Regions from separate parts of the Rhizobium sp. S96 genome, predicted to be linked through region 1. Evidence: predicted binding sites of a transcription regulator. Region 1 holds the regulator's gene; each other region holds the start of a gene.

Region 1 (4,972 bases):
CGAAGAATTCGCGCCGAAGAACAAGCTGACCGACCTGATCGAGGTCAACATCAACAACCTCGCGGCCGTTCCCTCGATCGTCTACGGCCTGCTCGGCCTCGCCGTCTTCATCAACTTCGCAGGCCTGCCGCGCTCCGCGTCGCTGGTCGGTGGTCTGGTGCTGACGCTGATGACGTTGCCGACGATCATCATTGCGACCCGCGCCGCGCTGCGCGCCGTGCCGCCGTCGATCCGCGCGGCAGCCCTTGGTCTCGGTGCCTCTAAGATGCAGATGGTGTTCCACCATGTCCTGCCGCTGGCAATGCCTGGCATCTTGACCGGCACCATCATCGGCCTGGCCCATGCGCTCGGCGAAACCGCACCGCTGCTTTTGATCGGCATGGTCGCCTTCGTCGCCAATGCACCGGCCACCCCCATGGATCCTTCCACGGCACTGCCCGTGCAGGTCTACATGTGGGCCAACGAAGCCGAGCGCGCTTTTGTCGAGCGCACCTCCGGCGCCATCATCGTCCTGCTCCTGTTCCTGATCGTCATGAACCTCGGAGCTATCCTTCTGCGTCGTCGCTTTGAGCGCCGCTGGTAAACGGAGTAAACATCATGAACATGTTGACGGAAGCAGCAGTCGAGAAAGCGCTGGACCAGAAGATGAATACCATTCCGTATAAAATGATTGGCCAGGACGTATCGGTTTACTACGGCGAGAAGCGCGCGCTCTTCGACGTCAAGCTGAACATCCGCGAAAATACCGTGACGGCGCTCATCGGCCCGTCCGGTTGCGGCAAGTCCACGTTCCTGCGCAGCCTGAACCGCATGAACGACACGATCGACAATTGCCGCGTCACCGGCAAGATCACGCTCGACGGCGATGATATCTACGATCCGGATATCGACGTGGTCGAACTGCGCGCCCGTGTCGGCATGGTGTTCCAGAAGCCGAACCCGTTCCCGAAGACGATCTACGAGAACGTCGCTTACGGCCCGCGTATCCACGGCCTCGCAAAGAGCAAGGCTGACATGGACCAGATCGTCGAACACAGCCTGCAGCGTGCCGGCCTGTGGAACGAAGTGAAGGATCGCGTTCACGAGTCCGGCACCGGCCTCTCCGGCGGTCAGCAGCAGCGCCTTTGCATTGCTCGCGCCGTTGCGGTCAGCCCTGAAGTCATCCTGATGGACGAGCCGTGCTCCGCGCTTGACCCGATCGCCACCGCCAAGGTCGAGGAGCTCATCCACGAACTGCGCGAAAGCTACACCATCGTCATCGTCACACACTCGATGCAGCAGGCGGCTCGCGTTTCGCAGCGTACCGCCATGTTCCACCTCGGCAACCTCGTCGAGGAAAACGACACAGACAAGATGTTCACCAACCCGGATGACCCGCGCACCCAGGACTACATCATGGGCCGCTTCGGTTGATCTCCGGCAACGGTAACCCTCAGGACATTCAAGGATAAGCCCCATGGCATCGACACATATCTATTCCGCCTACGACGACGACCTGAAGTTCCTGTCCCGCCGTATTTCGGAAATGGGCGGTCTTGCAGAACAGATGGTTTCAGACGCTGTCCGCGCCCTGGTGAACGGCGACACGGCGCTGGCCCAGAAGGTCATTTCCGACGACGTGATCCTCGACCACGCCGAGCGCGAGATCGGCGACAAGGCGATCATCACCATTGCACGTCGTCAGCCCATGGCCGCCGACCTTCGCGAAATCATGGGTTCGATCCGCATCGCGGCCGACCTCGAGCGCGTTGGCGATCTTGGCAAGAACACTGCAAAGCGCGTCATCGCCGTGCAGAGCAGCGGCGTTCCCCGCAAGCTCGCTCGCGGCCTCGAGCACCTCTCGGAGCTGGCGCTTGTCCAGCTCAAGGAAGTTCTCGACGTTTACACGAGCCGTGCTGCGGACCGCGCCAAGTCGATCCGTGAGCGCGACGAGGAAATCGACGCGATGTACACCTCGCTGTTTCGCGAGCTGCTCACCTACATGATGGAAGATCCGCGCAACATCACCAGCTGCACGCATCTTCTCTTCTGCGCCAAGAACATCGAGCGCATCGGCGACCATGCGACCAACATTGCCGAAACCATCTACTACATGGCCACCGGTGCCCAGCCGGAAGGCGAACGTCCGAAGGACGATACCGCCAACACCGTCGGCGCAGTCACTGAATAATCGTTCCGCGACCGCGCCCCCAGGAGACCGAAACGAATGATACCTAAAGTAGCTGTCGTTGAAGACGAAGAGGCCCTGAGCGTGCTTCTTCGCTATAACCTTGAGGCCGAAGGCTTCGAGGTCGACACCATCCTGCGCGGCGACGAGGCCGAGATCCGGCTGCAGGAGCGCACGCCCGACCTTCTGATCCTCGATTGGATGCTGCCTGGCGTGTCCGGCATCGAGCTCTGCCGTCGCCTGCGCATGCGGCCGGAAACCGAACGTCTGCCGATCATCATGTTGACGGCCCGTGGCGAGGAGAGCGAACGCGTTCGCGGCCTGTCCACCGGCGCCGACGATTACGTGGTCAAGCCGTTCTCGACACCCGAGCTGGTTGCCCGCGTCAAGGCGATGCTGCGCCGCGCCAAGCCGGAAGTTCTCTCGTCGCTCCTCAAGTGCGGCGATATCGAACTCGATCGCGAAACCCACCGCGTTCATCGCAAGAGCCGCGAAGTCCGCCTGGGGCCCACGGAATTCCGCCTGCTGGAATTCCTCATGGCCTCGCCAGGCCGGGTCTTCTCGCGTTCGCAGCTTCTGGACGGCGTCTGGGGCCACGACATCTATGTCGACGAACGGACCGTCGACGTCCATGTCGGGCGTCTGCGCAAGGCGCTGAACTTCTCCAACATGCAGGATGTGATCCGTACCGTTCGCGGCGCCGGATACTCAATGGAAGCCTAGGCTTCCATCGAGCCGCCAGCAGAGCGGGCCGCTGGGGGCGTCCTGCGGGCATAGGGAACGAGCCGCCGGTGTCAGGCGTCTCGCGAAACGCTTGCCACAGCGGCGGCCAGGCCCGCCGCTGGACTGCTAAGGGGTTTGGGACCATCCTTGACCAGATCGGCAGCGCCCGCCATCGACGCCTGGGCGAGAGCAACGGCCGCGGCCCCCTCGCGGTAAGCGGCATCTGCCGCCTCGGCAATGACCGCCAGATATCCATCACGATTGCCGGCCTTGAAGAGATTCCATGCCCCCGGCACCAAGCGCACTTCGAACGCCGTTTGCGTTGCCTCGGCTGCCGTGGCGAAGAGTTGCGCCGTTGGTTCCACGGTGGTTTGAACCGCGCAAAGAACGACGACCCGGCCTCCAGCCTGAACTGCCTGTTCCGCCAAGGCAGCGTCGACGCGAAGGGTGGGAATGGACACGGTGTCGCCCAATGCGTCCACCGACGGCCCAAGGGTCGAGCATGTGAGGATAACGGCATCAGCCGTTCGACCGAGCGATCGCAACAGCGAAGCGGTTTCATGAGCAATGTCACGGGTGAGCCCACCCGAGCGTTCGGCGTCTGCGAGCAGATCGGGCCGGACCGTATGGGCAAGCGTTCCCTCGGCGAGGCCGATCTCTCGTGCCGCGGCCTCGAATACAGCAATGTTGCTGTCGGCCGTATGTAGGCAGGATATTTTCACCGCATGCTCCAGTGCGCGCGAACGCCGAACGCAACACGCATCCCCCTACAGAAACGCAGCGCGCCCGGTATGGCATGCGAGCGCTGTCCGCGTTGCGCAGTCAACAAAAAACGGGCCCGCGAAGGCCCGTTTTGCATTCCTTATCCGGCTTCCGGATCAAGCGACCCGGTTTGCAGCCTTCCGGCGCTCGTTCACCGGCTGGTATGCCATGCGCTGGTGATAGGTGCAGTAAGGCGAGGAATCCGGGGATTCACAGCCGCAGAAGTGAAAGTCGTCCTTCAGCGGATCGCCGACCGGCCACTTGCAGGTGCGTTCCGTGAGTTCCGTCAGGCCAAGGCGGCGCGAGATCGGTACGACCACGTTGGCAGCAGGACGGTAGCTGACTTCTTCGATCGCATCGATGTCGATCTCTTCCTTCAGCATCGTCGCGCCCTGCTGGCGGGTGACGGTGCGGGTGGCGGTGATCCGGGATGCATAATTCGGAGCGCGTGGTGCCGACGTGGCGCGCTTCGGCGTTCTTGTCGCCGTCGACGTGCCGCCGGCCTTGGCCCGGCCCGGCAGGCTCAAGCGGTGAACTTTGCCAATGACGGCATTGCGGCTTACACCGCCAAGTTGTGCCGCGATCTGGCTGGCGCTCAGGCCTTCGGACCACAGCTTCTTCAGTTTTTCAACGCGCTCGTCTGTCCAGTTCATGCCCCTGTCTCCGCCTTATTAGCGTTGGTGTAGGCAGAATCCTTCACCGTTGCCCCGGACGTGTCCGAGGCAAGAAACGCTTGCTCGATTTTGGTGACTAGTTCCGCCGCATGCAGTCTAGTAATTGAGTTTTAACCTAGTGTGAGGCTGACTCCGTGACAAGAGTCGGTTGAATCGCGGAGAATCGAATTTCAAGTTTTCCCCAACTTGCTGGGGCGGAGAGTCATTTATGCAACATTAATTGTTGATAGATTTAGGCGCCCTGATTGCCAGCTTGACGCATGCACTAAAACCTCAGTTTTGTTGACATTGCAGTGCGAAAAGTAAATAGTGCTGCTTGCCGCCGAAAGGCGGCATTTTTAATTTTCTGGACCCCCTTTTTAGCCGGAGTCCGATGTAGCCAATGACAGGAGATCGCGCCATGGCTGAAGCCGCGCCGCTTTATGATACCTACTCTCGTGCCCCTTTGCGGTTCGAGCGAGGAGAGGGCGTGTGGCTGATCACTGAAACTGGCGAGCGATATCTTGATTTTGGTGCCGGCGTTGCCGTGACCTCGGTTGGTCATGGGCATCCCCATGTCGTTGGTGCGCTGAAGGCGCAGGCAGACAAGGTCTGGCACCTGTCCAACATCTATGAAATCCCGGGCCAGGAAACATTCGCAAAGCGC
Region 2 (4,972 bases), on a different contig from region 1:
CGACGCGAGAGTACGAATAAACGAGCTTCCCTAGTTGACGAGGACCGCCTTCTTTCCTTTCGATAATTTCGCGATGAAGGACACACCTTCTGGAATGCTAGAGCAACGATCTGAAAGGGAATCTAAAAGGGCCTGCATTTTCTCTCGCTGTTGCGCCCTGGCGCCAAACGGTGGGAACCGGAAGTGTAACGCGGCGCTCGCATCTTCCGCCTCACCCACCCATGACGGCCCATGGGGTAGCCAAGCGGCCGCCCGGTTGGCTATATGAGCATCTTGCTTCCGGCCGCGCCGGCGGGGAGCCCACAGGCATCATCATCCGAGATATCATCATGAAAACACGCGAAGAACGGCAGGCACAAAGGGCGAGCATGCCGAGGACGCAGCTTGCTGCCCATCACATGGAAAATGCGCGGCTGCTGCCGGATCGCGGCGAATTGCTCTATCGCATTCCGAATGGCGGCATCGGCGTCGAGGTCGGGGCGGCATTCGGCGAGTACACCGCCGAGATTCTGGAGAAGAATCGCCCGGCGCAACTTTATCTCATCGATCCGTGGAGCATGGATCGCTACAGCTCCGGCCTCGACCAGATCCATACCCAGTTCAAGCAGCAGATCGATAGCGGCCAGCTGCACCTGATGCAGGGCACGTCGCTCGAAAAGCTTGCCGAGTTCGAAGACGACTTTCTCGATTGGGCCTATATCGACACCGACCACTCGTTCGAACTGACATGGCAGGAGCTTCTGCTCTGCGAGAAGAAGGTCAAACGGACCGGCCGGATTGCCGGCCATGATTTCTGCACCGGCAACACGGTCAAGCCGATCGTTTACGGCGTGGTCGAGGCCGTCACGAAATTCTGCAAGGACTATGGCTGGCAATTCGAGTTCCTGACGGTCGAATCGCACGCTCACTTTTCCTATTGCCTGAAGCGGCTCTGAACCGCCTCAGGCCTTTCCCGCATATTGCTCGTCGCTGACTTGTTCCATCCAGTCAGCGGCCTTGCCATCCAGGGCCTCGTGGATGGCGATATGGGTCATGGCAGTATCCGGCGCGGCGCCGTGCCAATGCTTTTCACCAGGCGCGAACCACACGGAGTCGCCGGCGCGGATTTCCTGAAGCGGGCCGCCCCAGCTTTGCGCCAGGCCCTTGCCTGATGTGATGATCAGCGTTTGCCCCAATGGGTGGGTGTGCCATGCGGTGCGGGCGCCCGGCTCGAAAGTCACGCTGACGGCCCTGACCCGTGCCGGCTCGGGGGTATCCATCAGTGGGTCCTGACGCACGGCACCGGTGAAGTATTCGGCAGGCGCCTTCATCGAAGGCCTGCTTCCGACGGGTTTGATCTCCACTGCACGCTCCCTTGCGAATTGAACTCAACGTTATCGTCCGATCGTAGGATATAGATCGCCACCGTCCAAGGGACAGGACGCCTGGGACGGCCAAGGCTCTCCATAAAATAGATGCGACGCGACCCGCTGGCCGCCCTATCTTCTGCCCCGACGCTTGCCCCCTGCCCGGCTCGCTGCTAGTGCCGGGAACACTTGATCACGTGGAGGATTTTCATGAAGCAACATTCATTCGGCCATCTGCCCCATACTGTCACCAACATCGGTTTTGGCGCATGGCAGATCGGCGGCGCCTGGGGCGATGTCACGGAAGCGGACGGACGCGCAGCGCTCAACGCCGCCCTCGATGCCGGCATGACCTTCATCGACACGGCAGACGTCTATGGTGACGGGCGTTCGGAAAAGATCATCGCCGATGTGCTTGAAAGCCGTGGCGGCGAGCGCCCGATGGTGGCGACCAAAGCCGGTCGCCGGCTCGATCCGCATGTGGCCGATGGCTACACCAAGGCCAACCTCGAAAGCTTCATCGATCGTAGCCTCAAGAACCTGCGCGTCGACAGTCTGGATCTGGTTCAGCTGCACTGCCCGCCGACAGAGGTCCTTTATCGTCCCGAAGTCTTCGAAGGGCTGAACGAACTGCAGAAGGCCGGCAAGATCCGGGGCTACGGCGTCAGCGTTGAAAAGGTCGAGGAAGCGTTGAAGGCGATCGAATATCCCGGCGTCGTCAGCATCCAGATCATCTACAATATCTTCCGCCAGCGACCGGATCATCTGTTCTTCCAGGAAGCGCGCCGCAAGAACATCGCCGTCATCGCCCGCGTGCCGCTGGCAAGCGGCCTTCTCTCCGGCAAGATCAACCGGGAAACGACGTTCGCGAGCGACGACCACCGCAACTTCAACCGTCACGGCGAAGCCTTCGACGTCGGCGAAACGTTTGCCGGTGTGCCTTTCGAGGTTGGCCTTCAAGCCGTCGAGGAAGTGCGCAAGCTGGTTCCGGCCGGCGCCTCCATGGCCGCATTCGCGCTTCGCTGGATCCTGATGAGCGACGCCGTCACCGTCGTGATCCCCGGCGCTCGCAATGCCGAGCAGGCCAAAGCCAACGCGGCCGCGGCCAGCCTTGCGCCGCTTTCGCAGGACGTCATGGATGCCACCCGCGAGATCTACGAGCGGCTGATCGGGCCGCACGTGCATCAGCGCTGGTAGATACAAAAATGGCCGGGCAAAACCCGGCCATTTCTTTGAGCGTGCGGCTCGAATTACTTCTTGTCGGCATAGGCCTTGATGGCGGTGGCGACTTCCGACTGCGCCTTCTCGGCATTTTCAAAGCCGTTCAGCTCGACGACCTTGCGCTTTGCCGGAAGCTGCTTGTAGACGCGGAAGAAGGCCTGCAGGCGCTCCTGCTCGATCTCCGGAAGATCGGTGATTTCCTTGACCTTGTCGTAGGTCGGATCGATGTCGGTCGTCGGCACGGCAACAATCTTGTCGTCGACCTCGCCACCGTCGATCATCTTCAGCACACCGATCGCGCGCACCCGGATGATTGCGCCGGGAGCGACCGGTTCGCGTGTGTAGACGATCGCGTCGAGCGGATCACCGTCACCGCCGAGCGAGCTGGTGATCGAGCCATAGTTGGCCGGATAGGCCACCGGCATCGACTGGAAGCGGTCAACGACGATGTGGCCGGTATCGGCGTCGATCTCGTACTTGATGATGCTTCCCTGCGGGATCTCGATCGCCGTGAAGAACTCCTTGCTGTCATCCTTCGGCTGCGGAAAATCGAGATAGGAAACATAGTCTGCAGCGGCTGCGATACCTGCGGTCAAAAGCAAGGCTGCTGCGGTGGAAAAAATCGTCTTCACTATGGATACCCCCATTGGCGCTATAAGAAACGCACTCCGCCTAGGGGGGTGAGATCACAACGATATGACATTTCTGTCGGCTTCCGGAACGGGCGATAACATATGCGTGACCGCCCGCTGGTCAGCTGTGGATCAGCCGCCCGCCCGCTCCCGCTTCATTTCATTTTGCATGATGAAGATAGAGGCGCCGAGGATCAGGAAAGCACCGAGCCAGAGGTAGCCCGCCGGCGCGTAACCGAAGAACAGCCAGCCGGCCAGTACGTTCAGGGGCAGCTTGAGATCATCGAACGGCTGCACGTAAGTGGCGTCGGCCACGGTGTAGGCGAGCGTCAGGAAATACTGCGCCATGACGGTCAACAGGCCAGCCAGAACGAAGAGCACGAGGGTCATGCCGGTCGGGATGGCGAAATCCGCGGCAAGCGCCAGGCCACCATTGATCGGCGTCAGCAAGACCAGCAGCCAGACGGTGATCGTCTCTGGGCGCTCGATCCCGGTGAGGCTCTTGGTGATCAGGGACGAGGCTCCCCACAGCAACGCGGAGAGTATCGGCAGCAGGGCAGCCCAGGTAAAGGCATCCGACCACGGCTGCAGGATGATCATCGCGCCTATGAAACCGACTGCGGTCGCTGCCCAACGGGCGGTTCCAACACGTTCGCCAAGAAACAGCCGGGCGCCGAGGATGATGAAGAAGGGAGACGTCATCACCAGTGCGATCGCCTGCCAGATCTGGACAGACGCGAGCCCCGCAACCCAGGCCAGCACGCCGAAGGAGGCCAGGGCAACGCGAACGGCGTGGCGCCAGGGGTAACTGGTCCGCATGGCGGAAAGGCCGACCTTTTTCAGGAACGGCAGGGAGAACAGCAAAGCGAATGCATATTGCCAGAAAGCGGCTGATGCGGAGGGAAACGCCAGCTTCATCGTCAGCCACTGCGTGATGACGTTGAGGATCGCGAAAGCGATCCCTGCAAGTACCATCCAGCCGGCGCCGGCAAGCGCGCGCGACTTGGAAGCGGTCAATGGGGAAGTCTGATTCATGTCATTCATCCGAAACAAGGGACCAACACAAATCAGGACGCATGAGCGCCGATATCACGCGTCGGCATCGGCCTTCGCGATCAAACGACGTTCATTCTCTTTCATCCGGACTATGACCGTCGGCTCCGGAATTGCACCGGATCTGCTGACCCTTTCCGACGTGGCCGGAAAAGCGCTCGCGGGCTCAAGCAGATGCTCTTACCGCCGGTGGGGACTTTCACCCCGCCCTGAGAACATCAATGGCGTAAAACAAAGTCGCAAGATCAGCAAGGTCATAAAAACGCGAAAAGGGTCCAGCTTGCGCCGAACCCTCTAAAACCTGTGCCGCCGGCCTCGTTGTCCGGCAGCCAAGTCAAATCCAATCAGCCGTTGACGGCATCCTTCAGGCCCTTGCCGGGCGTGAACTTCGGCACGTTGCGAGCCGGGATATCGACTTCAGCGCCGGTGGACGGGTTGCGGCCCTTGGTGGCTGCGCGATGGGAAACGGTGAAGCTACCGAAACCAGCGAGGCGAACGTCGCCCTTGCCCTTGAGTTCAGCCTGGACAACTTCGAAAACTGCGTCAACTGCGGAAGCAGCATCGGTCTTCGAGAGTCCTGCCTTTTCGGCAACTGCGGACACGAGTTCATTCTTGTTCATGTTTCCACCCCTTTCTAAATGGTTCGAAACGACTCAAATCTATAAGCTGGCACAGAATAAGGTTCATCAGGCCCGCCGCACCCCAAAGACCCTGCAAATC
Region 3 (4,972 bases), on a different contig from region 1:
TACGGAACTCCTCGAAGCCGAAGTCCTTGTAGACCTCGTTGCGGTTCCAGAACCAGCCGCTGAAGGGATGCAGTGCGCGAGCGGCATAGCCTTGCCCGCGGAAGAAGGTCGCCAGTGAGGGAATGTCGTTACGGATATACTGCTGATAGGGAATGCTGCCATAGGGCAGGAATGCGTTCGAGAAGCCGGTGAGCGCCTCGAACTCGACGTTGGCGGTCATGCCGCCGAACTCCGGCGAGAAGACATGGCCCGACTGGGCGGCACGGATGTTCGGCATCGGATCGGCCGACAGCTTCAGCGTCTTCAGGCGTGTCGGATCCCAGAAGGACTCGCTCATCACCATGATGACATCCGGCTTTTCGCTCGGGCCGCTGAGATATCCGTAGTTGCGTGCCGGAATGGCGTCCAAGGCCTGCGGGCCAATGCCTGCGGGTGCGGCGACGTCGGCCATCGGGACGTTGAAGATGAAGGCGAGTATGAAACCGTTGCTGCGGTAATTTTCCTTCTGATCCCACATCATCGGCACGACCTGCAGGCGATCGCGGATCCAGGAGTATTGCGAGTAGTCCATCAGCGAGCCGAAGGCGGCGACCACGGGCAGGCCGAGGCAAAGGCACCTGACACGCGCCTTGCTCTGCAGTTTGGGGAAATGCCGCCAGGCAAAGCGCCAGGCGAAGACCATGCCGGCCAGCGACAGCAGAATACCCATTGCCAGGACAATCGCCGTGACCGGTCGCTCGCGCACCATGACAGGCAGAAGCTCCATGATCTGCCGACCGAACAGGATATCCGACGGATAGAGAGGATCGGAGAGGTAGTGCTGCTTCTGATTGGAAACGAAGGCGGGAACGATCACCAGCGGCAGGACGATCAAGGCGGATAGAAAGCGCCGACCGAAAGCCGCATCGAGGGTGAGCATCAGCACCGTCAGCATCACCACGGTGGTCATACCGGGACGGGCCGTCGAGGTGAGGAATGTCCCCACGTCGCCAACACCACCGCGTGCGATCATTTCGACCGTAATCGTTGCAAGAAGCGCAATCAGCGCAGAAAGGGCGGTCCCCACAGCGCCGCGCGATATGGAGGCACGACCTTCACCCGCGCCAGCGTAGAACGACGCGACACGAGACGCCGCTCCGGACCTTAAAACTTGCGCGATCAACGGTGAAACTCCAATATCATAAAACCTTCACCGAACTGTCACATCTTGGTCATGAACGCTAGATGAACCGTTTTAGTTTCCTGCAGTTCTCGCATTTTGTTGATGCCCGAAGAGGCTGAACGGAAGGGCCATCGCCGGTGCGGGGCAAGGTAGCTGCCGAGAGTTTTCTTGCGCCCAATCAATCGGTCGCGTAGGTCAGGGACCGGTTTGAGTTTGAGGAGGCTTGGCGTGCGCAGTTCCGTGGAGATCTACAACGTTCGAACGGGCACTGCCCGGATTGTCTGGCAAACCGACAAGCTTGTCGAGGCACCGAATTTCTCGCCCGACGGGAGCTATCTGCTGCTCAACGGCGACGGGCTGCTCTATCGCCTCGCCCTCGACGGCTCAGGCGGCTTCGAGAGATTGGATACCGGCTTCGCCGTCCAGTGCAACAATGATCACGGCATCTCGCCTGATGGAACGCAGATCGTCATCTCGGACAAGACCGAGTTCGGCAAATCGGCGATCTATGTCCTGCCGATCGAAGGCGGCACGCCGCGCCTGGTCACCCCGAACCTTCCGTCTTACTGGCATGGCTGGTCGCCAGACGGGAAGGAACTCGCCTATTGCGGCATCCGCAACGACGTCTTCGATATCTACACGATTTCGGTCGAGGGTGGCGAAGAGCGGCGCCTGACCCACGGAGAGGGACGCAACGATGGTCCTGATTACTCCGCCGACGGCCGCTGGATCTACTTCAACTCAAGCCGCACCGGCCTGATGCAGATTTGGCGCATCCACCCGGATGGCACGGGGCTCGAGCAGGTTACGCAGGACGACTACGGCAACTGGTTTGCTCATCCGTCGCCCGACAACGACCGGGTTCTGATCCTCTCCTACGACCCTGATGTGTTCGACCACCCGCGCGACCTGAATGTCCGGCTCCGGATGATGGACATGGATGGCAACAACCTGACAACGCTGTTCGAGCTCTTCGGCGGGCAGGGGACGATTAACGTTCCGAACTGGTCACCGAATGGTGACGAGTTCGCGTATGTCCGCTACTTCCCGGTACCGGATTGAACGATTGCCTTTGTCTTCGTTTCGGGACATAGAACGCGCGTCGGGTGCCCGCCAAGCGGCGGGAGAATCGGGAATTCGGTGAAAGACCGGAACGTGCCCAACGCTGTAAGGCCGACGTCTGCCGCTTGATATGCCACTGGCTTGCGCCGGGAAGGCGCTGCAGACGGATGACGCCAAGTCAGAAGACCGGCCCGACAATCATAGACTGACCCGCGCGGACGGCGGGCGGTTGTATTGTTGGGGATTGACGATGCGACCAGACAAATCTGGCTCTCTATCGAGAGCCGGTGCCTTTTCAGCCGATGAACGTGCGGCCGTTTACAAGGCAATCGAAACCAGACGGGATGTTCGATCCCAGTTCCTGCCGGACCCGTTACCTGACGACGCTGTCAGGCGGCTGCTTGCGGCCGCGCACCACGCGCCTTCGGTCGGCTTCATGCAGCCCTGGAATTTCATCCTGGTGCGTGACCAGGACGTGAGGCTCCGCGTATGGGAGGCTTTCAATCGCGCCAATATCGAGGCCGCAGAGATGTTCTCCGGTCAACAGCAGGCGGCATATCGTGCGCTGAAGCTGGAAGGCATCCGGAGTGCGCCTCTCGGAATCTGCATCACTTGTGATCCGGACCGATGTGGCGACGTGGTGCTCGGGCGAACACACAATCGGCGCATGGATTCCTATTCCACCGTTTGCGCCGTCCAGAACCTGTGGCTTGCCGCGCGGGCGGAAGGCATCGGTGTCGGCTGGGTCAGCATCTTCCACGAGGCGGAGCTGAAACAGATACTCGGCGTCCCGGAACGGGTCGAAATCGTCGCCTGGCTCTGCATCGGCTATGTCGACCAGCTCTACGACCAGCCGGAACTCGCGATCAAAGGCTGGCGGCAACGTGTGCCGCTCTCAGACCTGATCTTCAACGATGCGTGGGGGCGAACGGAGGACGCTTCGTGAGCGTCACTGCTGTTGCGGCTGGGCGCCGGGGGCCAACGGGTGCTTCAGATCGATCGTTTCCTGATCGCCGGCGAGGAACTGCGGGCCGACCTGCCGCACCTTGCCGCTCTGTGGCTCGTAGGGCCGATCCGGCACGCTCGCCTGCGGGGCAGACGCGGTCGCGGGGGCGGGCGTCGGCTTCGCGGTCTGTATCGTCGTGATCGAGCCTTTTTGCGGAGGTTCACTGACGGCCGACTGATTTTTCCGCATGCGTTCGTAATAGGCCGGGAGATCGCAGGTGCAGGACGACTTCTCGCCCGGCTTGCGCTTCTTATAGGCAAAGGCATTGGGCAACGCGCTGTAGGGGGCGCCCGATGTCGTCGACGTCATGTTCGACGTCTCGGTGTTCGAAACGTCATGATAGAAGAGCTCGGTATCGACCCCGGGGCACATCTTCGAGCAGGTATCGGCGTCGCGGGCGAAGTCGAATGAGGTCGCATTCGAGCTGATCGGGAAGAACCCGCCATCGCAGGTCCGTACGCAGACGGTATTGAGGTGGGAAAGGCCTTGCGTGCCGACGCCACCATAAAACCTGCGGCCTGGGCTCCCTCCGAGCGGAATGAAGGTATCGTTGTGCATCGCCTGATCTTCGACGCTCGGTGGCTCGGCATATTGAGGATCGTCGCTGACGGTCGGCTCCTCGTTGCAACTATTGGCGTCGAGCGCGGCCATCAGCTCGTTGCGGGTCCGCGTATCCTCGCTCTGTGAGCGCAGTTCGTCGCGTCGGTCCTGGAGGTAGCGGATATTGTCGGCCATCCTGGCTTCGGCCTGCTCGAGCTCGCTGCAGTAATCCGCATCGTCACCGCCGATGACCACCATGCTTCCCGAAGTGCAGCCGTTGCGCCGCAAGTCGCCTCTCACCTTGCGAAGCTCAAGGTTCTGCTCGGCGATGGCGCTTGCAAAGCGCCGGACTTCCGGGTTGCTGCCGATCACCTGCGGCAGATCGGCAAGTCGTGCGCGCAGCTCGCCGCAGATCGGTGCGACTTGCGCAAAAGCGGGCGTCGTCGAGAGGGCTATCAGCAGCGTGAGAGACAGGTTCCGGCGGTTCAAGGCATCGTCCCGTAAATGAGCAAATACCAGTTCGGGGCGACGCATATCGCCGCCCCTTGTCTTAGCTTGTTTGTCTTAACAAGCTGCCGTCGGAATCCTAAAGCATTTTCCCGGTTTCGACCACTCAGGCTGGCTGAGAGGCCTCGACCACGGCGAGCGCTGCCATGTTGACCACACCGCGCGAGGTAACCGACGGCGCAAGAATATGAGCCGGCAGCGCCGCACCGAGAAGGATCGGGCCGACATGAAGGCCGTCTGTCATCGACTTCACCACACCGAGCGTGATGTTGGCCGCGTCGAGGTTCGGGAACACCAGGAGGTTCGCTTCGTCGTGGAGTGTGGTATCCGGCATGACGCGCTTTCGCAGCGTCTCGGTGATCGCGCTTTCGCCATGCATTTCGCCATCGACCTCAAGCATCGGCGCGCTTTCGCGAACAAGGCTCAGAGCCGTACGCATCTTCGTCGCGCTTTCGGACTCGCGAGAGCCGAAATTCGAATGGGAAACGAGGGCGACGCGCGGCGTGATGCCGAAACGCTTGATTTCCTCGGCTGCCAGAACCGCCGATTCCGCGACCTCCTCTGCCGTCGGATTGAAGGTGACGTACGTGTCGGTGAAGAAGGTCGCGCCGCGCTGCGAAATCAAGAGGCTGAGCGCCGAGAAGTCGCGAACATCCTTCCGTTTTCCCACGATCTGGCGCACGTCGCGCAGGTGC

Evidence for each region. The regulator PhoB, encoded in region 1, activates phosphate uptake and scavenging genes when phosphate is short. The targets are predictions, from matches to a motif close to TGTCATNNANCTGTCAT.
Region 2: the regulator PhoB is predicted to act here: its motif matches at 3,253-3,269, upstream of QTL94_RS05130 (inorganic diphosphatase).
Region 3: the regulator PhoB is predicted to act here: its motif matches at 1,177-1,193, upstream of QTL94_RS24325 (LTA synthase family protein).

What each region holds. Positions count from the first base shown of each region.
Region 1 covers NZ_JAUDRY010000003.1:276,454-281,425, reverse strand. The annotation lists gene pstA (phosphate ABC transporter permease PstA) at 1-583, shown strand, start outside; gene pstB (phosphate ABC transporter ATP-binding protein PstB) at 598-1,413, shown strand; gene phoU (phosphate signaling complex protein PhoU) at 1,457-2,170, shown strand; gene phoB (phosphate regulon transcriptional regulator PhoB) at 2,207-2,890, shown strand; gene QTL94_RS02360 (aspartate/glutamate racemase family protein) at 2,962-3,612, opposite strand; gene QTL94_RS02355 (GcrA family cell cycle regulator) at 3,769-4,305, opposite strand; gene QTL94_RS02350 (aspartate aminotransferase family protein) at 4,727-4,972, shown strand, end outside.
Region 2 covers NZ_JAUDRY010000004.1:81,311-86,282, forward strand. The annotation lists gene QTL94_RS05115 (class I SAM-dependent methyltransferase) at 330-935, shown strand; gene QTL94_RS05120 ((R)-mandelonitrile lyase) at 942-1,343, opposite strand; gene QTL94_RS05125 (aldo/keto reductase) at 1,557-2,543, shown strand; gene QTL94_RS05130 (inorganic diphosphatase) at 2,597-3,199, opposite strand; gene QTL94_RS05135 (DMT family transporter) at 3,332-4,234, opposite strand; FMN riboswitch at 4,324-4,473, opposite strand; gene hupB (DNA-binding protein HupB) at 4,597-4,872, opposite strand.
Region 3 covers NZ_JAUDRY010000033.1:9,332-14,303, reverse strand. The annotation lists gene QTL94_RS24325 (LTA synthase family protein) at 1-1,162, opposite strand, end outside; gene QTL94_RS24320 (TolB family protein) at 1,391-2,224, shown strand; cobalamin riboswitch at 2,250-2,433, shown strand; gene bluB (5,6-dimethylbenzimidazole synthase) at 2,475-3,170, shown strand; gene QTL94_RS24310 (DUF2865 domain-containing protein) at 3,174-4,259, opposite strand; gene QTL94_RS24305 (NADP-dependent malic enzyme) at 4,384-4,972, opposite strand, start outside.